Regions from separate parts of the Treponema sp. B152 genome, predicted to be linked through region 2. Evidence: riboswitches for the same ligand, from Rfam matches in the RefSeq annotation. Region 2 holds a riboswitch; each other region holds the start of a gene.

Region 1 (7,756 bases), 220 kb from region 2:
CCTAAAAAGGCACCGTAAACGGAATAGCTTCTGCCCTTTATTAGACCCTTAAAGGCGGGAGGATTGGACTCATCACCTGCGACATAGGCCAAAGGAGCATGTGTTTCCTCATCGACAAGCGTAATTTTACAAGGGACAATGTCATTGCTATGCCCGTCATTGTTTTTAACCTCAACTTTTACTTCCGCTTCGGTATAAATATCGTTTGCAGGAGGAATATTGCCGTCCTTTATAGCCTTTGCCGCCTTATATACGTTTACTCGGCCATGGCCCAAGCTGTCGGTAAAGCCTGTTGCTCCATCAACTTTATCCGCCGTTTTTTCAAGCAGAGCCTTAATTTGATAAGGAGTCAAATCATGAGCTTCAGTGAAGGAAAGAAGATAGGCGATTGTACCTGTTACAAAGGGGGTTGCCATTGAGGTACCGCTCATCGTTTCATAGCTGTCGTCGCCGTATATGCCGCAGGATTTAATACCGTCGCCAGGGGCGGAAACACTTATCCATGCACCGGAATTGCTGAAATGAATTTTTTTGTCTTTGCCGTTGGTAGCTCCAACCGCCAATACGCCCGGGAAGGCTGCAGGATAGGCTGCCGTGTAACGGCCTTCGTTACCCATAGCAATTACCGGGAGTATATTGTGTTTTACTGCATTGGTTAAAACCGCAAATGCAAATTCGGAGCCGTAAGAGCCTCCCAAGCTCATGTTTACGGGAACCGTTTTTTGGGTAATTTGAAAATCGGTAGTTTGCAGATAGCTGGGCAAAGCAGCAATCTCCGCCGGACTTCTATCAGCCTTAGCTTTACGCAAAATCTCAACAATGTTTGTAAGATCGAGCAGGGCGCCGTAAACCGACCATGTGTCTCCACCGAATTGGCCATTTAAACCGGCATTGAGCGATTGGTACGAAATAAGCTTTGTGTTTTTCCATGCGACACCGGCGATACCGATATTATTATTGCCGCGGGCAGCGATAGTACCAGAACAGTGCGTACCGTGCGCTCCCTTATCCCAGTTTAGTCCGATAGGAATTTCGGTAAACGGATGACCTGGGGTGATGGCGGTACCGTTTTCTGCAGTAACACAGGATTTCGCATACAGCACTATCGAATCCCCATTTTCATCTTTAAAATCTTTATGCTTCATATTAATGCCGGTGTCGATGATGCCTGCAACAACAGTCTCGGTACCGTAACCTATTTCACTGTAGGCTTTCAGTGCCTCGGTTATCGAAAGCCCGTAATCGGCATTATTTGCCTCAGGGTCGTCCAAATAATTTCCTTTTGTTAGATCGTAAGTTTCTGCATTGAAAGGGTCTACAGGGCCATCGTTTTGATTCGGAGCCTTGCTTCCGTCCGGTTCTACAACCTTATAATCGTGTTCTACCGAAAGAACTCCCTCTATCGAAGCCGCGCGCAGTAGATTCTTTTTATTATTTCCTTCCTTATTAAGATACCAGTAAGTAAAACCCGTATCTGTAAGGGAAATCTTTCCTTTAACAATAAAACCTTTTTTTTCAAAAAGAGTCTTGTCAAAGCCGTCTTTTGTCTTAACGATAAAATAACCGTCAACTATATCCTTGTCGTCGGGCTTATAATTTGCACCATTCGGTAATTCAACCGACGATGAATTTCCTAATCCTCCCGTATACCCGTTTAAAACTGCTCCATTATCTTTATTACCGATAACGGCAGTATTCATACCGAAATTACAGGAAGAAACAATCAAAACTATTGTCATTAAAAAGAATAATATTTTTTTCTTCATCTTAAAGACCTCCTTATTCAATTACAAAGGTAAATCTGCCGTTTACGGCGTTGGAGCCGCTTGAGCTGTTATTTCCCATTGTGCGAGATTGATTTGAATCATACATTTTAACAATCCTAAGAGCCCTGTCATCTCTTAAACTGATCGCACTCTTTCCCCAGTCCTGAATATCCCACTGATAGTTTACACCCGATTGGTATTCCATCGGGGTACCGGCAGCTACGTTAAATTGTGCTATCTTTACAAATTTATCGGTAATTGTGATAATGCCTGTGGAAGAGTCAACGGTTATAAGGTCTTCAAGTTTGTTGATATTGTAATAGGTCTGCAATGGTGTTGCGAGCTGCTTTTTATATGAAAAGCGCTTAACACCTGAACCGAACCCTATAGTATCAATCAGTAAATCGGGGCCGGTAGTAGTATTAGCACCGCCTATACCGACAGTAACACCATCAAAGACATAGCGGAATTTTGAACCGAAAACAGGTTGTCCCTGTCCGTCGAGGATCAATAGGCCTAAGTCGCACCAATCGGCTTCTTCCTTGGTCAGCAGCTTTTTATTGCTTATTGTGCACGAATACGACATGTTTGCAGCATCGGCCGCCGAAATCTTTTTACGGTTTTCAGGAGCTTTAAGGGAATAGGTGAAGGCTTCCATAACCTTGCCCGTAAATACGGGAGACTCAAGTGTATCCGTTGCAGTAAACGCTTTAATTGTATACACGTACTCTTTACCTTCTTCAAGTTCTGAAGATGTATCAAAACCTTGATGTGCGCCCCAGCCGGGGTTTGTTTCGGTTTTAGGCTCATCGTAGTGAGTTCTGCTTACAAATTTAGGGGTATCGGTGCTGCCCTTTTCTTTTCGGAATACATCAAAGCCCATAATAGGAACGGAAGTAGTCGGAGTGGTTTTATCTACAACGCCGAAGACGAAGACCGCCATATATGAAGAATTGTGTCCTTCAACGGGGTTTAAAGCCTGCGGCATCACTTCGTGTCCGCTGTCTAACTGCACAAGTCCCTGTCCGGGTTCGGTTGAGAATGTATTGTTTGTAAAGGGAACCCTTTCTATTATCATAAAAGCACTTCCAAATTTAGCATTCGAAAGGGGAGCTGCTGCCGAGGTTTTACTGAATTTTACGGGGATGCGTTTTTCGACCCTGTTGTTTGCAACGTCGTAGCCTACTATTATAAGCTCTGTTTTGTCGTCAGGCATTGCCGCATGTTCTATATCAAAAACGTATTTCGATGTAAAAATACCGTCACCGGGAGTATTATCGGGAGTGTAAACCCCATCAATACCTTCATAACTTGTCGGCATCATACCGAAACCGAGTTTTGCACCGAAACCGTTCCACGCAACATCTTCCACTGCACCCACTTTAGAGGTGAATTCTACATAAACTTTTTTTTCAGCGTTTCCGATGTCATAATTGTCCGTTATATCAACACCGGATGCATTTTCAATTGTTACCTTGTCGATATGGGGGGGGGTAACATCTCTTGTTATTTGCCCGTGCGCAAATTGGAGCATCATAACTCCTTTGAGGCCCTCTTCGGGTACATAATAGTCCTGCAGCCTAGAGCCCGCCCATGTACCTTTTTTGCCTAAAAGAACAAAGTCATACTTCTTTTTAGGGCTTACCTTTGCAGTAACTTTTCCTTTCCTGACAGTAAGCTGATTAGTAACCTGTTTGCCATCAGAATCAAAAACTACCAGCTTTGTTCCATCCACTACAGTGCCGCTTACCGAATCCGAAACGGTAATTTCAACACTCACGGCATCAGCCGGAATGGGATACGGATCCTTTTCGGGTTCACTTGCCGACTTTTGCTGCGGACAAGAACCGAATAAAAACGCCAATAAAAGGATACACCATAACGCCGCAGCGTTCCATCTTTTTTTTGACATACTCGTCCTCCTATAAATTTATTAAATTATAGATTTTAAAAATCTAATTTGCCGTTTTTAGCATCCCCATTGATTTCAATAAAAATCTCGGTATCCGGTTCGGCATCTACCGAAACTATTACATAAGGGCGGGTAAAAGCCTGCGTAACCATATCCTTAGGTCCGGGACTTTTTACCTCAAAAACCAAATTGATGATCTTCCCTGTCTTTATTGCAGAAACAGGCACAATGGAATATCCGCCCGTATTAAAAGGTCCTGCGGCAGCAATAACAACCGCTTTCTTCGAAAAATCTATCACCGGTGCTTTTAAGGAATTTCCATACAAAACGGAATAAAGGGTCTGCAAATCTTCTTGGCTTTTGACAATAGATGGTAAACCGGTTTTAAAATTATTCCCTTGAGTCAAAATTTCATAAGCAGCCTGCATAGACTCCGGCGGACTGCTCAAAATTTCAGGATTTTTAAAAGAAGAACCCAGATTTCCTTCCGCCCCTTTATCAGGCACAGTAGGGACTTTGTCATCAGGCACGGAATGGAATTCCCCGGCGGGTTGTTTAGGAAGCGTTTTACAACCTAAAAAAGTTACACAACAGATAAATAATAAAATTACACAAAACCTCATAGTACTTAAGTATATCATATTAATTGGATTTAGCAAGACTTATTTTTATAAATTTTGTAAATTTTCGAAAAAAAACAAAAAAAATGCCGGCTTGACATTAATTTACAAAAGTTTTAGAATTACTTCACAATTTTCAAACCATACAGGTGCCGAGATTCGGTTAAAAGGGAAGCACGGTGTAATTCCGTCACGGTCCCGCCGCTGTAAGAGAATAGTCTTTTTAAAATATGTCACTCGGGAAATCGGGGAAGGCTTAAAAAGATGATGAAGCTCGAAGTCAGAATACCTGCCTGTAAAGGACTAAGCCTTGTGCTTTACGAGCGATAAAGTACGGGACACTTAAGGAACTTATAACATCTTTGTTTTCTCTATAACTTAATAAGATCCCAAAAGTATCTTTGTACCCGCTGCATAAACTTATACCTTTTAGTTTGAAGGCGTAAAATAAACACACTATTTTGGGGGAAGATATGAAAAAGATTTTTTTTCACTCAATGCTGCTATTATTGGCAGTTTCAGTTTTTTTAGGATGCAGTCCTAAGGAAGATCAATCACAAAATTCGGGCAAAACAATGCCTAAAACGGAAGGAGCCCATTATCCTGTAACAATTACTACATATAATTATGCGGGGGAACCTGTAGACCTTACATTTGAAAAAGCCCCGGAAAAGGTTGCAGCCTTTTACCAAAGCCCTATCGAAACAATGCTCGCTCTCGGTCTTTCCGATAAGCTTATTCTTGCAGTCGGACTTGATGATCCGGTTAAAGACGAGTTTAAAGAAGCTTTCAGCAAAGTAAACTATCGCGATAAGCGTCCTGAGAAAGAAGAAATTATCGACATGGAACCGGATTTTATTTTTGCATGGACATCATTATTCGGTGAAAAGCGTTATGGAGACGTAAAATTCTGGCATGACAGAGGTACAAAAACCTATATTTGGCAAAACTCAGGTTTAAAAAAAGAAGATGCTCTCGAAAACGAATATCAGGATATTCTAAATATAGGTAAAATTTTCAATGTAGAAGACAAGGCTCAAGAAATTGTCGATAAGATGAAAACTGAAATTGCCGCAGCAAAAAAACACGTCGAAGGCAAAACAAAGGTAAAGGCCATAATAATTGAAGTAGAAAAAGAAGGCCAGTACCGTGTTTATGGGGAAAGAACTATCGGCGGGCAAATTGCAATGCAGGTCGGTGCCGATCTTGTAGGTAAGGATAAAAAAGGAATAGGCAAGGAAGAATTAATCGAGCTTAATCCCGATGTTATCTTTACGGTTTACTTCGGCGACTATATTGAAAAAGACCAATCTATAGAAATGCTCACAAAAGATAATGCTTTACAAAGCATAGCAGCACTTCAAAACAAAAAAGTTTTTCCGATTAATTTAAGCGAAGTTTATGCCAGCGGCATAAGAACCTATGACGGAATAAAGACAATTATCTCAGGTTTATATCCTGACCTATAATATGCAAAACAATAAAAACAAGGTGCTGAAAATAGTTTTTCTATCTTCAGCACTTCTTTTTCTTTTGGCGGGACTTTTAATTTCCATAGTTCTATCGGTAGGATTCGGAGCCGTACGCATAGCTCCCGCCGAAATCTTAAAAATCGCTCAATTTAAAATCTTAGGTGCCGGAAGCCTTGAAGGAATTAAAAAGTCGGCTATCGACATAGTTTGGATTGTCCGTATGCCTAGGATACTTTTAGCCTGTCTTACCGGAATGGGCTTAGCCGTAACCGGAGTTGTCATGCAGGCAATAGTACAAAACTCATTGGCAGACCCTTATATATTGGGCATTTCGTCGGGAGCTTCTCTCGGGGCAACCCTTGCAATCGCTTTGGGCGTGGGTGCGAAACTGGGGCCTAATTATGTGGGCCTGTGCGCCTGCTTTTCAGCCTTTGGAACAGCCTTAATCGTAATAAATGCCGCCAACATAAAAGGCAGAGCCAATTCCGCAAAATTACTTATGGCAGGTATTGCCATAAGCACGATTTTTTCAGCCTTTTCTTCGTTTATAGTCTTTACTACAAAAAACCGGGAAGCTATAAGAAGCATTACCTTTTGGCTTATGGGAGGCTTCGGCGGAGCAAAGTGGGAAAACCTAGGACTCCTTGCAGGAGTGATATTTTTAGGAATCTTCTTTTTTATGACGCAATACCGTACCCTTAACCTGATGCTCCTCGGAGACAGCGTATCAATTACTTTAGGAAAGGACTTGCATATTTACCGCCAAGTCTATCTTTTGATATGTTCCGCCATTGTAGGTTTTTTAGTATACAACGCAGGAATAATCGGCTTTATAGGCTTAATAATTCCGCATATTTCAAGGATATTTTGGGGAACAAATCATAAAAACATAATTCCGTCATCCGTATTGATAGGAGCCATAATTCTTATATGGGCAGACGTACTGGCACGCTCCGTTTCCAGCCTAGGTGAAATACCCGTAGGAGTTGTAATCTCTCTTATAGGTTCGCCGGTATTTTTATATTTATTGATAAATAAAGAATACGGGTTTGGGGGTAAAGCATAATGGTTCTCGACATCAGCTCTCTTTCATTTAACTTCGGAAGCAAAAATATTTTAGCCGATATTGACCTTTCAATTAAAGATAACGGAATTGTAGGCATAATCGGTCCCAACGGTTCGGGAAAAAGCACCCTGCTCAAATGTATATACCGAGTTCTTAAACCCAAAACCGGCACCATATTTATCGACGGTAAGAACATAAATGACTATCAGTTTAAAGAAACGGCAAAAAAGATGGCTGTAGTTGCCCAGCATAATGACACCCATTTTGACTTTAACGTGCTTGAGATGGTTTTAATCGGCCGCTCGCCTCATAAAAAATTTATGGAGAGGGATTCAGCCGAGGATATCGAACTGGCGTACAAGGCTCTTGAACAAGTGAATATGAAAGATTTTGCCGACCGCAATTTTTCAAGCCTGTCGGGTGGAGAAAAGCAAAGAATTATTTTAGCCCGTGCCTTAGTACAAAACACGGATTGCCTCATCCTCGACGAGCCTACAAATCATCTGGACATAAAACATCAGCTGCACTTTATGAGCCTTGCAAAAGATTTAAAAATAACCGTTATATCGGCAATCCATGATCTTAACATAGCTGCAATGTATTGCGATAAAATATACGCTTTAAAAGAAGGACAAATTATCGCCTCAGGCAGTGTAAATGAGGTTATCACAGAAGAAGTAATTAAGACCTTATATGATGTGGAGGCCAAAATCATTTATGATGAAGAAAAAAAGCCCCATGTAATATTTAAAAACATTTAACCGGCTTTTTTCTTTAATAACCAAACCTATACACTTTTTTTTACGAATATGATACACTGGCACCCTTATTTTACATAAAAGGAGACTTTATGCGCGCTTTTTTTAAGCTCTCTCCGGTCTTATTACTTGCAGGTTTGATGATGATTTCAAACATAGAAT
Region 2 (7,756 bases):
TTTAAATCCTTTAAAAAGTGTTTAATATAAAAACCCGGAGCAAAATCTTTTTGAAGCATCTTAGGCCCGTTGTTTAAAATCTGCCAGCTTCCTGCAGCACCGCCCCCGATAGCCGAAAGCATTTTTTGAGGGTCAAGGCCTGCGGCCTCGGCATAACAGACAGCTTCAACAGTACCGAAAAGATTCGCGGCTACGGCTATTTGGTTTGCCATCTTAGTATGCTGCCCTGCCCCTGCACCGCCTTGAAGAGCCCAAGTTTTTCCCATACAGGCAAAAAAAGGTTCCAACTCTTTAAAGGCTTTTTCATCTCCGCCTGCCATAATCGAAAGGGTGCCGTTTTTTGCTCCTATGTCTCCGCCTGAAACGGGAGCGTCTACAGAAAAGCATTCTTTTTTCTTTGCCTCATCATAAATCTTTTTTGCCAAAATCGGACTTGAGGTCGTCATATCGGCAAAAATCGTTCCAGGCTTCGCGGTTTTTAATAAACCCTTTTCTCCGAAATATGTTTCTTCAACATCTTGCGGATAGCCGACAATGGTAAAAATGATTTTACAGTTGGGAGCAAGGCTTGCCGGGTCATCATACCAAACAGCACCCTTTGAAAGAATCTCTTCGGCGGATTTTTTTGTGCGCGTAAAAACGTGCATCTTAGCACCGGCCGCTCTTAATCTTTCAGCCATACTTTTTCCCATAACTCCAAGGCCTATAAAGCCTACATCACAATTTTCAACCTTCATGATTTAAATTCTCCTTATAAAAATCTTTTGCAGGAAGCAGCAGCTTCCGAAAAGTTATTTTTTCTTGTAACAAATCCAATAAAACATTCCGACAAAAAATGCTCCGCCTATTATGTTTCCGAGGGTAACGGGCATTAAATTCTTTATAAAAAATGCAGCCCAATTTATATTTGAAAGAGCCTCGGCGGAAAGGCCGGAAGTGGAAGCATAAGCCGGAACGCTTTTCGAGAAAATCCCTGCGGGGATATAGTACATGTTTGCAACACTGTGCTCAAACCCGGAAGTTATAAAAAGCCAAATCGGAAAAAAAGCGGCAAGCATCTTTCCGGTCATGTCCTTAGCACCATAGCAAAGCCAGACTGCAAGACAGACCAGCCAATTACACATGATGCCTAAAAAAACAGCCTGCACAAAAGAAAAGGAAACCTTGCCGTAAGCAATTTTTATCGTAATCCCACCCAAAAGGCTCGCATCGCTTGAAAGCTGTCCGCTTTGTACAATCAAAAAAGCAATAAAAACAGAACCTATAAGGTTCCCGATATAAACGGCAAGCCAGTTTTTAAGCATTGCAGTAAGGCTCACCTTTTTTTCTAAAACAGCTGCAATTATCAGGTTGTTGCCTGTAAAAAGCTCGGCTCCGGCAAGGAGTACCAAGATAAGGCCTACAGGAAAGATAAGCCCTGCAACGAATTTTCCAAGGCCGTAAGTTTCAGGCTTGGCAAAAAGTCCGAAAGCAGCCATATTGGAGCCTTCCGAAGCAAAGGCAATAAAAACCCCTGCCAAGAATCCTAAACAAAGCAGCTTCCACACCGGAGTTGAAGCCTTTGCAATACCCTTTTGCACCGTAACTTCCAAAATCTCGGCCGGATCACAATACATTTTTTCAGACATACACGCCTCCTTAATACCGCTATGCAGATTTTATTATTAATTTATAGTTTCTCGATTTCTTCACAGCTTAAACCTGTAGCTTTTGCGATTGCTTCTACGGCAAACCCCATTTCAGCTAAATTTTTAGCAGTTTCCAGTTTATTTTGGTAAACGCCCTGAGATATTCCCTCAGCAAAGGCTATTTCCCGTTCTTCAGCACGCTGCACAGCTATATCTGTTTCATAATCATATTCGGCTAGTAACATATTCAATACCTCCTTAGTCTTGCGTTTTAAATAATCACGCAATATATCATTTGCTATACATTCTTCAATCGCTTTTTGAAAACCGTTTTGAGGATCTGTTTTTTTCCATCTTCGTACCGTTTCTACAAATATTGTGTACTCATACATCGTTTTGCAGTTTTTAAGCAAGGGATGGTGATTTTGCTGATTTATGTTTATTATCTTAACGGTCAACTCAAGATTAGGTTTTACCGTCTTTTCTATAAAAGCATCTGATAGTTTTAATGTTTTATCGGAAGGATAGGTTTCATCCCCATTATAAAATACATAAAATTCGGGCGTCGGAATGTTTAAGAGTTTACGGCTGTATTTTTCTTTTGATTCAAATAGAGTTTCATAAAGGCGGCTTATGTATTCAAGGCAGCGTAAAGGCATATTTGGGTTTATAGTGGATTGATGCTCTACCAGCACTATGATTTTGTTATCAATAAGATATGACACATCATTATAGAATGTCATATAAAGGACCTGATCAAGCCTTACATTTTTCAGCTGTGCTGCAGCCGTAAGTTTGGTGCCGTGTAATGCATTATAAAGAGACAAAAAATTCTCTTTCGCCTTTTCATCTTCACTGAACAAATCAACAAAAACCGAATCCTTGTATTTTCTGTTTGAAATACTCATATCACACCTCTTTTTAATTGGTAATGAAATTACAAATTATCCACTACCAATTAACTCTCAATCCCCTTTACAAATCAAGTATATCATAGAACAGTAGATTTTTCAATTGTCATAGTGTTGAATCTAGTTTGGATTGGAGTACCGATTTTGATATCTTGACTTATTTTTTATAAAAGTATAGAATTATGTTTAAATAACGGTTTCGGTCTTGGTGCTCCTTTTAACTTAAGGAGTGAAAAGGGAATCAGGTGCAAGTCCTGAGCAGTCCGGCTGACGTAAGTGAGAGAGTTGTTTTTCAAAATGCCACTGGTTTATTCCGGGAAGGCGAAAATCAATGATGACCTCCGAGCCGTAAGACCTGCCAATGACTATGAGGGTAAAATACAAGTTTTACCCGTGCCGCACTCTGCTTGGACTCATGAGATGCAGCAAAATTTATCGTGTTAATCATATTTATTTCCTCTATTGCTCCTTGGGCTGTTTGAAGATTTTGTCAAGTTTTCTTCGTTTAGCCTTGAGTACATCCGATTGATACCCTTGGGTGTACATTTTGAGGAAACCTAAATCCCTTTGCGGACCGAAATCGTTTTTCTTTATTTAAATCAAAATTCAAATTTTCCCCCTGATAACTTTCAAAAATAAGGCTTTTAATGTATAATCATCATAAATTATTTTTAAGAAGGATTTTATGGCGAGTACATACGAAAAACTTTTAAGTACAATAACGGAAGCTGCACATACGGCTAATCTGTCAGAAGACGATTACATATCCCTTTTAAGCCCTGAACGAGAGATGCATGTTTCAATACCCGTAAAAATGGATAACGGAAAAATCAAGGTCTTTAGCGGATACAGGGTTCAACATTCTACATTAAGAGGCCCGGCAAAGGGGGGAATAAGATTTCACCAAGATGTAAACATCGATGAAGTACGATCCCTTTCTGCATGGATGACCTTTAAGTGTGCTGTTGCCGACATTCCCTATGGAGGCGGAAAAGGAGGCATTTGCGTAAATCCTTCAAAGCTTTCCCAAACGGAGCTTGAGAAGCTGACAAGAGGCTACACAAGGCGGATTGCATCTTTTATAGGCCCTAAGATAGATATACCTGCCCCGGATGTCGGAACAAATGCAAAGGTGATGGCTTGGATAGCGGACAGCTACAGTGAATATGCCGGAGAATTTAGCCCCGCGGTTGTTACGGGAAAACCTCTTCCTCTCGGCGGATCTAAAGGACGAGTAGAGGCCACAGGCCGCGGAGTTCTTTTTGCAACAAGGGAAATTTTAAAGAAACTCAATAAAACCTTAAAAGACCAAAGTGTAGTTATTCAAGGGCTTGGAAATGTCGGCGGCGTTACTGCAGATCTTTTTTATAAAGACGGAGCCAAGATAATTGCAATAAGCGATACAAGCAGTGCAATATACAATGAAAAAGGCTTAAATATTCCTCAAATACTCAAACATAAAAAAGAAGGAAAAAAACTCAATTCTTGTGAAGGCGATTTTAAAAGGCTAACCAATGAAGAGCTATTGGAGCTTAAAGCCGATATTTTAATTCCGGCGGCCCTCGAAAATCAAATTACCGAAAAAAATGCATCAAATATTAAGGCCTCTATAATCATCGAAGCAGCAAACGGCCCCGTCACCCCTGAAGCCGATCAAATCCTCGAAAAAAAGAATATTATAACTGTGCCCGATGTTCTTGCCAACTCGGGAGGTGTAATTGTTTCATACTTTGAATGGGTACAAAACCTGCAAGGTTTTTATTGGACGGAAGAAGAAGTCAACAAACGCCTTGAAGATAAGATGATTGAAGCCTTCAAACTGGTATGGGACGTAAAAGAAGCCTATAAGGTCAGCATGAGAAAGGCAGCCTATATTAAGGCCTTAAAAGAACTTGTAGAAACTCAAAAAGTTAAGGGAATTAACTAAACCGGCCCTTTTAAAGTTTGTCTATCAGCATCGAACACTTACCCGACGGAATCGGCAAGGTCTTCTTCTTTTCGTTTAGGATATTTATGGTAAAATAATAGAGCTTTTCGCTTTCCATGTGAATTTCCCAGCCCCTCTGGCTTTTGGACGAAAGAATGGTTATAAGGTTCCTTTTAAGGCTTAAATTTTCGATACCCATAACTTCAAGATTGGGGACAGTCCAATTTACCGTTTTGCGCGGAAGACTTATCGAAAGCCCTATAACGTTTTCTATCATCAGGCTGATTGTAGAAAGACCTACACCCAAAAGGTATTGTTTACGCGGAAAAGCAGGTTTTCCCTTCCATTGGGCAGGACCTTCTTTGACAGGAGAATAGGCCTCCCATAAAAAGCCCTGTTTTTTTGAATTGCCTGCGGGCGAAAGGGTTTCAAGCACATAGTAAAGGTGCCTTATAACGCACTCTCTTGCTATCTCCCAGCGGTTATATTTTTCCAAACCCTTTACGACAACAAAGTTCAAAATAGGAAAGACACTGCCGCATGCACCGTTTCCGTTTTCGTCATATTCAGGCTCATCGGCTGCAAGACTGGGAAAAGGATGATCAACCCCGAAAGTCTTAGGATTGGATAGGTGTTCTACCAGAAGGGCGGCCTTATCCTCATTTGGAATCTCGGCAAGCATCGGCCAAAAACCGGCAAGGGTTTTCTTCTTTATCTGCTTACCCTCAGCATCGAGATCATAATAAAAACCGTCTTCTTCATTCCACATCATGGAGTTGATTCTGGTTTTTACAGTAAAATACAACCTCTTATACTGAAAGTCTATTTCTTTGTCGTTTAGTATATCGCCCAAGGCAGACATATAAAGGGCATTTACGGCAAGAGCCGAATTAAAATCGGTCAAAAAAACGGACTCTTTTCGGGGCGTATTAGGCATATTTACTGTTTCAAGAGGACTTTTATAGAGACCGTTATCCGACTTAAACATTTTGTCAATCCAGTCCATGTATTTAATCAAAACAGGCATAATATCCTTTACACGCTTTTTGTTTCCCGTCTTATGATAAATATTGTACTCAGCCCATGCAAATAGGGGCATCCCCAGCCCTTCCGGATTATCCCTTTTTAAAACAGGTTCCTTTGTATCAAAATCATATCTATTACGTATGGCTCCGTTTTCTTCCTGCCTGTCATAAAAAAAGTCAAGAGCAGAATTCGGTGTATAATTCTTATTAGAATAAACAAAGAAAAAAGAAGAAAATATAGTTTCATATTGATTCAAAAAATTGCCGTCCGATTCGGGATAAATAAAAAAGCCCTCGGTACCCTGTTTGCCGTCGCCCGCCGAATGCCAAAAATCATGAACCCAAGCCCATGTTCTATCGTAAATGTCCACGAAATCTTGATCGTAAAAATGAACACGCGGAAAATCTCTTTTATTCACCTTAACTCCTTATTTTTTGTGCAAGACAATATATAGTATATCATATTTTTTCAAAAAAGGGTAGTTTTTTAGCAATATTTATAAAAAAAGTTTTGAATCTGAAAAAAGGCTTTCGTTTTATTAATTACCGGCACCGGAAGTTTCTTCTTTTTCCTCGGCAGAACCTGAATTTTCGGCTGAAGTACCATCCTCAGTGTCGGTTCCGCTTTCAGCACCCTCTTGGACAACAGGCACCACAGGAACAGGTTCAGGCGGGCGGCCCAAAAAGAGAACTATATCTTCATCATCCTTTTTATGCTTCATTTTTAACAAAAGAGTACGGGTTCTTTCATCATAAACATAGCCTGAAGAATTATAAATCTCAAATCTGGGATCCGTTCTAAAATCGATTTCATGGATTTGTATTCTATAAAATGGACGGATTCCCCTTATAATCATGTAATGGGTATCTCCCGTCTTAGCCGAAATTCTAAAACTGAATGTTTTTGCATCGTTTTTAAGCACATTTATATCGCGTGCAGATGTCCAAGCCCAAATACCGGGCTCAGCCTTTAAAGCCAAAGACTCTTCATGCGGATAATATGGATTATCCTTAATAGCAGCAGCATACAGTTTTTCGGCATGGAGAATTAGGGCATCATTGGCCATAAGCCCTAACTTCTTTGCCTTATCGCCTTGAATATCGAAAGATGCCGGTAAACTTGAAGAATTTCCTCCAAGAGAAAATATAGAAGAATACAGGGCCTGCCCTACAGCCTTCCATGTACCTTTATCGGGATATGAACTTCCATAGCGGATTAAAATAGAAGCTGCTCTTAAAGTTTTTTCGGTATCTATGGTCTTTTTATCGGAAGAAATATACAGTCCATCATCAATAGAAATCAAAGAATCTTTTAAAACCGTCTCATATTTCTCGGAATTTTCCATAAAAAGATTTTGTTTATTAGGAAAATAAAAAGCGTAATCCATTGCAGCTTCCAATAGGCCCGCGGCATAACAAGAGTTTAAATCCTCTTGCTTTGCATTGGAAGCTATCTTTTCCAAGGCGGAAATCAAATTTGCCCTTGAGTTGTTTATCAAAAAGGGAATAACAGACTCACTATCAAATACGGAAATTTCAGCCCTTGCTATGCTCGATTCAATACCGGATAACAGCTTTTTTTGGTAAGCAGCAAGGCTTTTATCGTTTTGTGCAAGATTACCATAAAACGTAGTCGATATATAGGTGCGTTTTTCTTTAGGCAAAAGAGAAGACGGAGCAGTGACAAGAGCCTTTTCATATTCTCCCTTAAAGGCTTTTTCGGCTATATATGCCGCTAAAAGCTCTTCGTTATAATTTCTTGACGAAATCACACTTGAAAAATAATCCAAAGCTTTTTCTCTAAATAATTGCTTAGTTTTATTGTATTCTTCCTCACTTGCAATCGGGATACGGCGGATAGAATCAAAGTCCAAACTTTCAGATTGGATATAGGTTTCATAAATGGCCGTTTTTTTTGAACTTGAAAGAATAAGATGAGGAAGCTCCGATGTATCATCTGAATTTCCAAAACCGTAACCGCCTCTAAAAATAAACCTATCTTTTCCATATCTTAAAAATATTTGCTCATCCTGTCTTTCAAGACGGGCCGATTGAGTCAATTTCCAAGGAAAATAAACCGTTTCTATCTCTGACGGCATAGAAACGGAAATTCTTACCGTTTCAACTGTTTCCGAAATGTATGAGGTAAAGTCTATCAAAACATCGTTAGAACAAATAACACTAAAGGAATCTTCGGTTTTTTTGTACTCTAAAACCTTTAGGCTAAGCTCTTCGTTATTGCTCGTTTTTGCAGTAATGGGAGTC
Region 3 (7,756 bases), 1.0 Mb from region 2:
ACATACTCGGAAGAAATTTCTTTTTCTTTTCCATCAGCATCTTTTACGGTAAACACAACAGTGTTTGTTCCGTCAAATTTTATCTTTGAAAATGATGTTCTATACATTCCTTCAACAGCCAATTTGAAACCTTCAACGGTATAGTTTTCCATTTTGGCGGCCGCTTCTTTGTATACAGGATTTAAAGAAGGATCATTTTTTGCGGAATCCAGCGAAACCCATTCACCTTTCCATGCGGCAAGTTCTTTACCGGGTTCAATTTTCATGCCTCCGATTGTGTTAGGCATCGACTTACATGCAGTAAAAGTAACCGCAAGAACCATCAAAACTAATACAAGTTTTGCACCGAAATTTTTCGTAGACATAGTAACCTCCTTATGTCAAAATAAGGTATTATCAAATATTGATAAACTTAATAAAAATTGGGAACCTAAAAATAGGTTCCCAAAAAAAATTATTTTTTAGCCTTTGTTAATCTTTCTAAAAGAGTTCTTGCAGATTTCTCTACAGCTGCTGCAATTTCAGCGTCTGTAAGAGCTGTCCTGTAACAAGTAGGTGTTCCTTCAAACTCTTCAATTTCTTTTTCGTTATTACCGTACCACAAGTGGAAATGCAGCATCGGAGCTTTACCGTGTACAACTACAAATGAAATCAAAGAAAACATACCGGCATCTTTTCTTTCAGCCTTCATCGTCATATACGGCTTTGAAGGACTTGCACCAACACGAACATAGCTTGATCTAAAGATTTCTTTATTTCCTTTATAGAAAACAAGTTCATTTTTTCCGTCTTTTACAATAAATTCCATGTGGGAATAATCTTTAACGGATTTATTTCCTTTTTGTAATTCGGCAATAATTTCAGCCTTTGTAAAATCTCCGCCATTGGGATTTTTGCCTGCAAATTCTTTTATAACCTTTGCATAGGCAGCTTCAACTTCTTTACTTGTATTTTCAAAAATAGATAAAGAGTTGATCCATTTGCCGTACTTGGCATAGGATTCAAAGGGAGAAACAGGATTCCATTTAGGCATATTCGGGATTGAAGATTCAAACATCTTAACAAGCTCAGCTTCAGGTGTAGATGAAGAATAGTACGTAGGCCATCTTCCTGCACCGGTTACAAGGTTGTCAATACCGTATCTTCCAAAACGGGCATGCCAGTGCTTTGGTCCGTCACCATGAGCATGAGGAGGCATTGATATAAAATACTTAAAGTTTGCATTATCAAGCTTATCTTCTACAGCCTCAAAAGTCTCCCACATAGAATCGGGATACTCACCGTCAGCTTTTTGTCCCAAGTACTTGTATTTGACTGAAATTTGTATTTCTTTACCGTCTTTATCCAAATATGTAAAAAGAACAGTGTTTGTACCGTCAAACTTTGCCTTTACCGCCGGTGTTTTGTACATGTCCAAGGCAGCAGCTTCAAGGCCTTCTGGTGTATAAAAGCGCATATCTGCAGCTGTTTTTTTATAAGCTGCTTTTAAAGACGGGCTGTTTTTTATGATATCTGCTGAAACCCACTCGCCCTTCCAGGCGGCCAACTCCATTCCGGCTGCAAGCTTATTATCTTTTGCAGCAGGCATTGTTTTACAGGCAGTAAAAATAACTGCGAGTGTAACCAGTATAAGTGCAATCTTTGCACCCATTCTTTTATTAACCATAATTAAACTCCTTTAAGTTAATATAAGTTATATTAGCTAACTTTTTATTTAAACAAGAAACAATTCTTGACTTAAAGTAAAAAGAAACTAGCCTTTTTTATGTTCCGCAGAACAGCCGCAGCATCCGCAACCGCAGCCGCTCTTAGGATTGATATTTTTTTCTCCGCAGTTGCAGGCCGAAGCCTTACCCTTAAATATCCTGTAATATTTACGGATGAGTAAGAGAATCACACCTGCAACTATCGAAATAGTCAAAACCATTCCCAATGTCATAAGGCAATCCTTATTTTACAGGCACTGCTTCAATCCAAAGTACGGCATCCTGTGAAAGTTCTTTACCGGCAAATTCTTTTACATTACCTGCACCGAGGGCAGCAAAACCCCAGTATCCGGCCTTATGAGGGACAAAGGAGAAGTTTCCGTTTTCATCTGCTAAAATAACGGCAGCAGCATTTTTGGTTTTTGCCTTCTTCTCAAATTTGCTTTTTTTCATGTTTACATCAAAGTTGATATATTCAACTTCAATTTCCGCATTGGGAACAGGCTTGCCTTTTGAGTCTACAACAGTACCTCTGAAAAGTCCGCCTACCCAAACATCGTAAGGCTTTACCAATGGCATGATTTCGGGATAACCTTCGGCACATCTTGCACTCCAGTCCGTATCAAGACCTGCCTTATTGATAAAGACCTTGGTAATCTGCTGGATATACTTATCTTCAGCACCTTCATAGTAAGGATGAGGAACAGCAATAAGAGCCCAGTCTCCGCCTCCTCTAAAACCGTTATCCTTATTTAAGGTAAGGTCATAGGCTGAAGCCGTATTTTCTGAAGTTGTAAACTCTGTTTTCTTTAATGAGGGAAGAAGATCCTGAATCTTTTCCTTGTGCACGGAAAAGAATTTTTCAAAACCTTTGATTTCTCCGGCCTCGTTTTTACCGACATCCATTGCATGTCCTGATTCTGCAGGATGTGTAAAAACAATCTTAAAATCAACAGAGTTGCCTTCAACTCTTGAGGTCGGGGTATAAATCATTTGGAAGTGTGCAAATGAAGCCATAGATACCAAGAATAAAAATAAAACTATTCCTGTACGCTTTTTCATAAAAAACTCTCCTACAAATATTTTAGTCTAAAGACTCATAATCTTAAGTTCAAAAAAAGATAGGACCAAAAGTCTTGCTTTAAACTCACGGAAAAATCTTTTTTTTCAAATCCAAATGTAAATCAGCACTTACAATCTATCTTATTCTTAAAAAAAAAGCAAGCCCCCAAAGACGGAACAGCAAACTTTTAATTAAAAATAAATCGGAGATTAAATAAAGAAAACACGAAAAACGCAAGACATCAGCTCCGCTTATAGAAAAAGCTGACAATAAAATAGAGTTGTACAATAATGAGTTTTCCGATTTTCCTTCCCTCCGAAGGATTTCGTAATACAAATAGGCAGGTCTCCTGACTTATGATTTAAAGTTTATCGCCTTCCCATATTAACAGTGGCTTATGCTTCCAATACATAGATGCATTATGATAAACAAACTCAATTACAGTAGCGGGGACTGTGCCGGTTTTTCACCGGTTTCCCTTTTAATCTTAAAAATTAATTTAAGAACCTTATTTGTCTATAACCTTCGGGTAATTATAAATATTTCCAAAAAAAAAGCAAGCCCCCAACGGGACACCAATGGGGATTTGTTATTTATTTACTATCCTACTTATTTTCAGCCTTATCCGAAATCTTTTTAAAGATAGGAGGCCAAGCGAACATAACCACAAAAAGCAAGATTACTATTATCAGGGCCGCAGGCGAAAATCCTTCCTTGGGTTTTGCTCTTTCAGAAGGCTCTCCGTCAGAAGAAGATATATCGGCTTGTTTTATGCTATCAGCCTGTTCGGCCGCATCTTCAATCTTGCTGACCTCAAACCAAATAACGGCATCTTGAGAAAGTTCTTTTCCTCCGAATTCCTTTTCCTTCCCTACTCTAAGGGCGGCAAAGCCCCAATATCCCGGACAAGGAGGAATAAACTCGAAAACGCCGGTATTATCGGCCATTATCATTCCGGCGCCCGCTTTTTGCAGCTTAGGTTCTCCGGTAAATTTCTTGTTTGCCATATCCACATCGTAGTTCATGTTTTCAAATTCAACCTGAGCATAAGGCACGGGTTTTCCATCGGAGTCCAAAACAAGGGCACGGATCACACCGCCCTCCCAAATATCGTAGGGCTTTACCAAAGGCAAAATTTCGGGATAACCTTCGGCAACCCTTGACTGCCAATCGGTCGAAAGTCCGGCCTTGTTGATAAAGACCTTAGTTATCTGCTGAATATATCCGTCATCGGCTGCTTCAAAATACGGATGAGGAACGGCAACCAAGACCCAGTCTCCGCCTCCCCTAAAACCTGCCTCTTTATCAAATTCAAAGGTATATGCAAAGGCCTTGTTTTCCGCAGATTCAAATTCCCCCTTTTTTAAAAAGGGCATTAAGTCGGTCTTGTTTTCTTTATGGATGGAATAAAATTCCTTTAATCCTTTTATTTCGCCTGCTTCATTTTTACCTATGTCCATAGTAAGGCCTGAATCAAAGGGATGGGTAAAAGAAATTATAAAATCTACCTTGTTATTTGAAGCTTCGATTATTGAAGCCGGAGTATAAATAATTTGAAAGTGAGCAAAAAGGCTCAAAGCCGTCCAGCATAGCAATACGGAAAAAAATAGCTTTTTCACTTTTTACACCTACCTTTTTTGTTTTTTAAAGAGGAAGACAATCAGTATCGAATTTATTACGGCAAGTACAAGGGCCAAGATTGCCGTAAACGAAGGACCGACACTAGGCATTGCCGAAACGGTATCCATAGGCACCCAACCTGCAGAACCGGAGACAGCAACGGGCTTTTGAGCCTGAGCAGCATCTCCGGCTGACTCGTTTTCTCCTGCGGCTTCAGAAGAAGCAGCCTGACTGCCGAAACCGCCTTCGGGTTCGGGACCGTCTTTTACGATAATATGGCCCGGCCCTGCATCAAAGGTTACAGTATAAGGAACATTCGGGATAGGCAGGTTGAGTTCGCCTACATCGGGGAATTCTCCTTCCCAGATTTTTTGCCCTGAAGCCTTATCGGTAAGATAAAGTTTAACACCGGCAGCCGAAGCTCCATTTGAAAATCCGCCTTGAACATAGATAGTTCCGTCTCCGTTATCTTCAACGGTCAAAAGGGGCGAATGTGCAAAAAGCATAATAGAACACATCATTAAAACAAATACGATAAATATTTTTTTCATCTATAAACTCCCATAAATTTATAATCCTAAATGTGAACCTCTAAAAGCTTCAGTCTTTTAGAGGCTTTCCTTAAATTTCTCTTACAATCAAAAGCCGAACAGTCTTCCCAGCTGGAAAACCAGGACGGCAACCAACGAACTCAAGACCACGGGATACATAACACTGAACAGTGTCCAACCCACACTCTGTGTCTCGGTCTTTGTTGCCATAACGGTAGCAATACAGGGTGGAAAGAGGGCTATCAAAATCATAATGGTAAGACCGTCTAATGGGGTCAATCCCGTTTCCTTATCCTGAATACGGGCTTCCAAAACTTTACCCGAATCCTCGCTTGAAGACTCAACACTGTAAATGGTACCCAAGGTCGAAACAAGAGCTTCCTTTGCGGCAAAGGAACCTAGAATTGCGATATTTACCTTCCAATCGAAGCCCGCATATTTTGTAACGGGTTCCATTGCCTTTCCCAAATATCCCAAAACGGAGTTCTCCAAAGTTTCTTTACGCAATTGTACTGAGATAAGCTTTAGGTCTGCACTTGCAGGGCGTATAGCCTTTGCAGCGGCAGCGGCTTCGGAATCGATTACAGCTGTGCCTGAAATTTTCACTTTTCCGGTTCTGACAAGGGCGAAGAAGTAAGGATTCAGCTTTTGCCAATAAGCATAAAATGAAGCCTTTAAAATAGGCTTTTGAAATTCTTGAGCATCATTGTATGCCTTATCAAAATCTTTTTTTGCGGAAGAATACATATCAAAATAATTTTTAAAAGCACCTATATTGCTGTCGAGTTCAATTTTTCCTTTTAAGGCTATTTTTGTCATTTCGGGATTTTGTAAAAACAATCTGTTTACATTCTTTTCCATGCTCTTAGCTCCGCCGAACCAATTTATGGCATCATACAAATAAAGCTTTTCGGTTAAACGCTGATATTCTATAAAGCCCTTTTCGGAAGCAAAATATTGGGAATAGGAATTGTTTAATTTTCCTGCAAAGTCCTGAATGTAAGCTGCTTTTCTTGCTTCATATTGAGCAGTTTTTTCAGAGCTCAAAGAAGGAAAATTTACACCTGCCCAGATTATAACTGAAACGGCAACTACAGTCGTTGCAACTTTTTTTATAAAGCTCCATAAGCGTTCAAAGGTGCGTGTTAAAACACCTCTAAGGGTCGGCATATTATAAGCCGGAAGCTCAAGTACAAAGGGCTCTGGTTTGCCGTGAACAACATAGAGGCTGAAATATTTTGCAACAATCAGGGCAACTATCAATGTAAAAAACGAAATTCCGCCTAGAACTATCCATTGGTAGCTTGTAAAAAATATTCCCGTAATTAAAACATAAAAAGGAATCTTTGCCATACAGTTAAGAAGGGGCAGGATAAGAATCGTTACCAATCTTGACTTATCATCTCTGATTGTCCTTGTGGACATAACACCGGGAACGACGCAACCTCCCATTATAACGCCCGATAGAATCATAGGGAGGGTTGACTGTCCGTGTAAACCGAACTTGCGTAAAATTCTATCCATGATAAAGGCAAGGCGGGCCATGTAGCCGACATCTTCCAAAAAGGCAATGAGGGCAAACAAGCAGAAAAAGATTGGGACATAGTTTAAAATCATTATTGCCCCATCAATTATCCCGCTTAAAAACAAACCTCTTAAAGGCCCCTCGTTTATAAGTCCTTCAGGATAAATAAGCTGAGAAACTATTGTTCTGACAAATTTAAATATCGGGAAAACCTTGTCGGTCATCTTATAACCCAAAACTACCGTTATCCAATAAAAGACTAAAACAAGCTCAACCAAAATCAAAAGACCGTAAACCTTGTGGCAAAGCACTTTGTCGATTCTGTCGGTTGAATTTATACTGCCTGAACCGCCTTTAGTATAGATAAGGGCAGCTCCTCCCGTAAAGGCAAAAGCTCCGGCTAAGCTAAGAATCAAGCGTAGAATGTTATTTGCAACGATAGGAATCGGCAAAAGCAAAAAGAGGGAATCCAAAATCTCATAGGTTACAAAACAAAGAATAAGGGCGGCAATGGTCTCGGTAATCTTTCTTTTAATATTTAAGGACTCGACGGCTTTTTGTTCAAGCTCTTTTTTTGAAACCGCAGCTTCAACAATTTTTTTTGCCGCAGCGGAGCGGGCAAGAGCTATTTCTATTTCAAAGCTGTGCTTATGTTTTTCCTTGTGCTCGGCTTCAATTTCTTTTATAAAAGTTAAAATGGAATCAAAGTTTGTAAAATTTTTACCCTCTTCTTCGATAACTGCGGAGTCCTTTTCGCAAAGCTTGATTGCAAGCCATCTTAAGGGAATAGAAAAAAATTCGTCCTTTGCAGAAGCCTTTAATTTTTCGACAATTTTTTCCAAATAGGATTCCATATCCTTACCGTAGGTAAGTGTAAAGGGTTTTTGCGGTTCGGAGCTTTCAGCCGTTTTTGAAATAAGCTCTTTTAATTCGTTTATCTTTTCTTTTTTCTTGGCCGAGCCGGCTATTATCGGAATACCCAAGAGAGAAGAAACTTTATCGACATCGATTTGTAAGCCTGCATTTTTTGCAGAATCCATCTTGTTTAAGTACATAACAATAGGACAGTTCATTTCCAAAAGCTGGAATGTCAGATAAAGATGTCTTTCCAAATTTGAGGCATCGGCAATGTTTACCAAAAGCTCAGGCTTTTCACGGAGGATAAAATTACGGGTTACCCTTTCTTCCGGTGAATAGGAAGTAAGGCTGTAAGTACCCGGCAAGTCGGTAATAAAAACCGATTGGTCAAGAGCAAAATACTCTCCCGTTTTTTTCTCGACGGTGATACCCG

The links. Region 2 has a riboswitch for cobalamin ahead of HYB91_RS08085 (Glu/Leu/Phe/Val family dehydrogenase). Riboswitches for the same ligand answer to the same signal wherever they lie in the genome.
Region 1: linked by a shared signal. The riboswitch ahead of HYB91_RS09180 (ABC transporter substrate-binding protein) and the one ahead of HYB91_RS08085 (Glu/Leu/Phe/Val family dehydrogenase) in region 2 are both predicted to bind cobalamin.
Region 3: linked by a shared signal. The riboswitch ahead of HYB91_RS03305 (DUF4198 domain-containing protein) and the one ahead of HYB91_RS08085 (Glu/Leu/Phe/Val family dehydrogenase) in region 2 are both predicted to bind cobalamin.

What each region holds. Positions count from the first base shown of each region.
Region 1 covers NZ_CP058668.1:1,962,093-1,969,848, forward strand. Annotated here, with positions in the region: gene prtP (dentilisin complex serine proteinase subunit PrtP) at 1-1,766, opposite strand, end outside; gene prcA (dentilisin complex subunit PrcA) at 1,780-3,678, opposite strand; gene prcB (dentilisin complex subunit PrcB) at 3,714-4,319, opposite strand; cobalamin riboswitch at 4,429-4,610, shown strand; gene HYB91_RS09180 (ABC transporter substrate-binding protein) at 4,772-5,767, shown strand; gene HYB91_RS09185 (FecCD family ABC transporter permease) at 5,769-6,836, shown strand; gene HYB91_RS09190 (ABC transporter ATP-binding protein) at 6,836-7,597, shown strand; gene HYB91_RS09195 (Na+/H+ antiporter NhaC family protein) at 7,687-7,756, shown strand, end outside.
Region 2 covers NZ_CP058668.1:1,738,389-1,746,144, forward strand. Annotated here, with positions in the region: gene HYB91_RS08070 (NAD(P)-dependent oxidoreductase) at 1-737, opposite strand, end outside; gene HYB91_RS08075 (formate/nitrite transporter family protein) at 792-1,628, opposite strand; gene HYB91_RS08080 (Rpn family recombination-promoting nuclease/putative transposase) at 1,670-2,536, opposite strand; cobalamin riboswitch at 2,729-2,917, shown strand; gene HYB91_RS08085 (Glu/Leu/Phe/Val family dehydrogenase) at 3,225-4,466, shown strand; gene HYB91_RS08090 (MGH1-like glycoside hydrolase domain-containing protein) at 4,477-5,910, opposite strand; gene HYB91_RS08095 (hypothetical protein) at 6,031-7,756, opposite strand, start outside.
Region 3 covers NZ_CP058668.1:740,001-747,756, reverse strand. Annotated here, with positions in the region: gene HYB91_RS03320 (ZinT/AdcA family metal-binding protein) at 1-365, opposite strand, end outside; gene HYB91_RS03315 (ZinT/AdcA family metal-binding protein) at 455-1,666, opposite strand; gene HYB91_RS03310 (hypothetical protein) at 1,754-1,939, opposite strand; gene HYB91_RS03305 (DUF4198 domain-containing protein) at 1,950-2,768, opposite strand; cobalamin riboswitch at 3,091-3,295, opposite strand; gene HYB91_RS03300 (DUF4198 domain-containing protein) at 3,375-4,388, opposite strand; gene HYB91_RS03295 (hypothetical protein) at 4,398-4,940, opposite strand; gene feoB (ferrous iron transport protein B) at 5,028-7,756, opposite strand, start outside.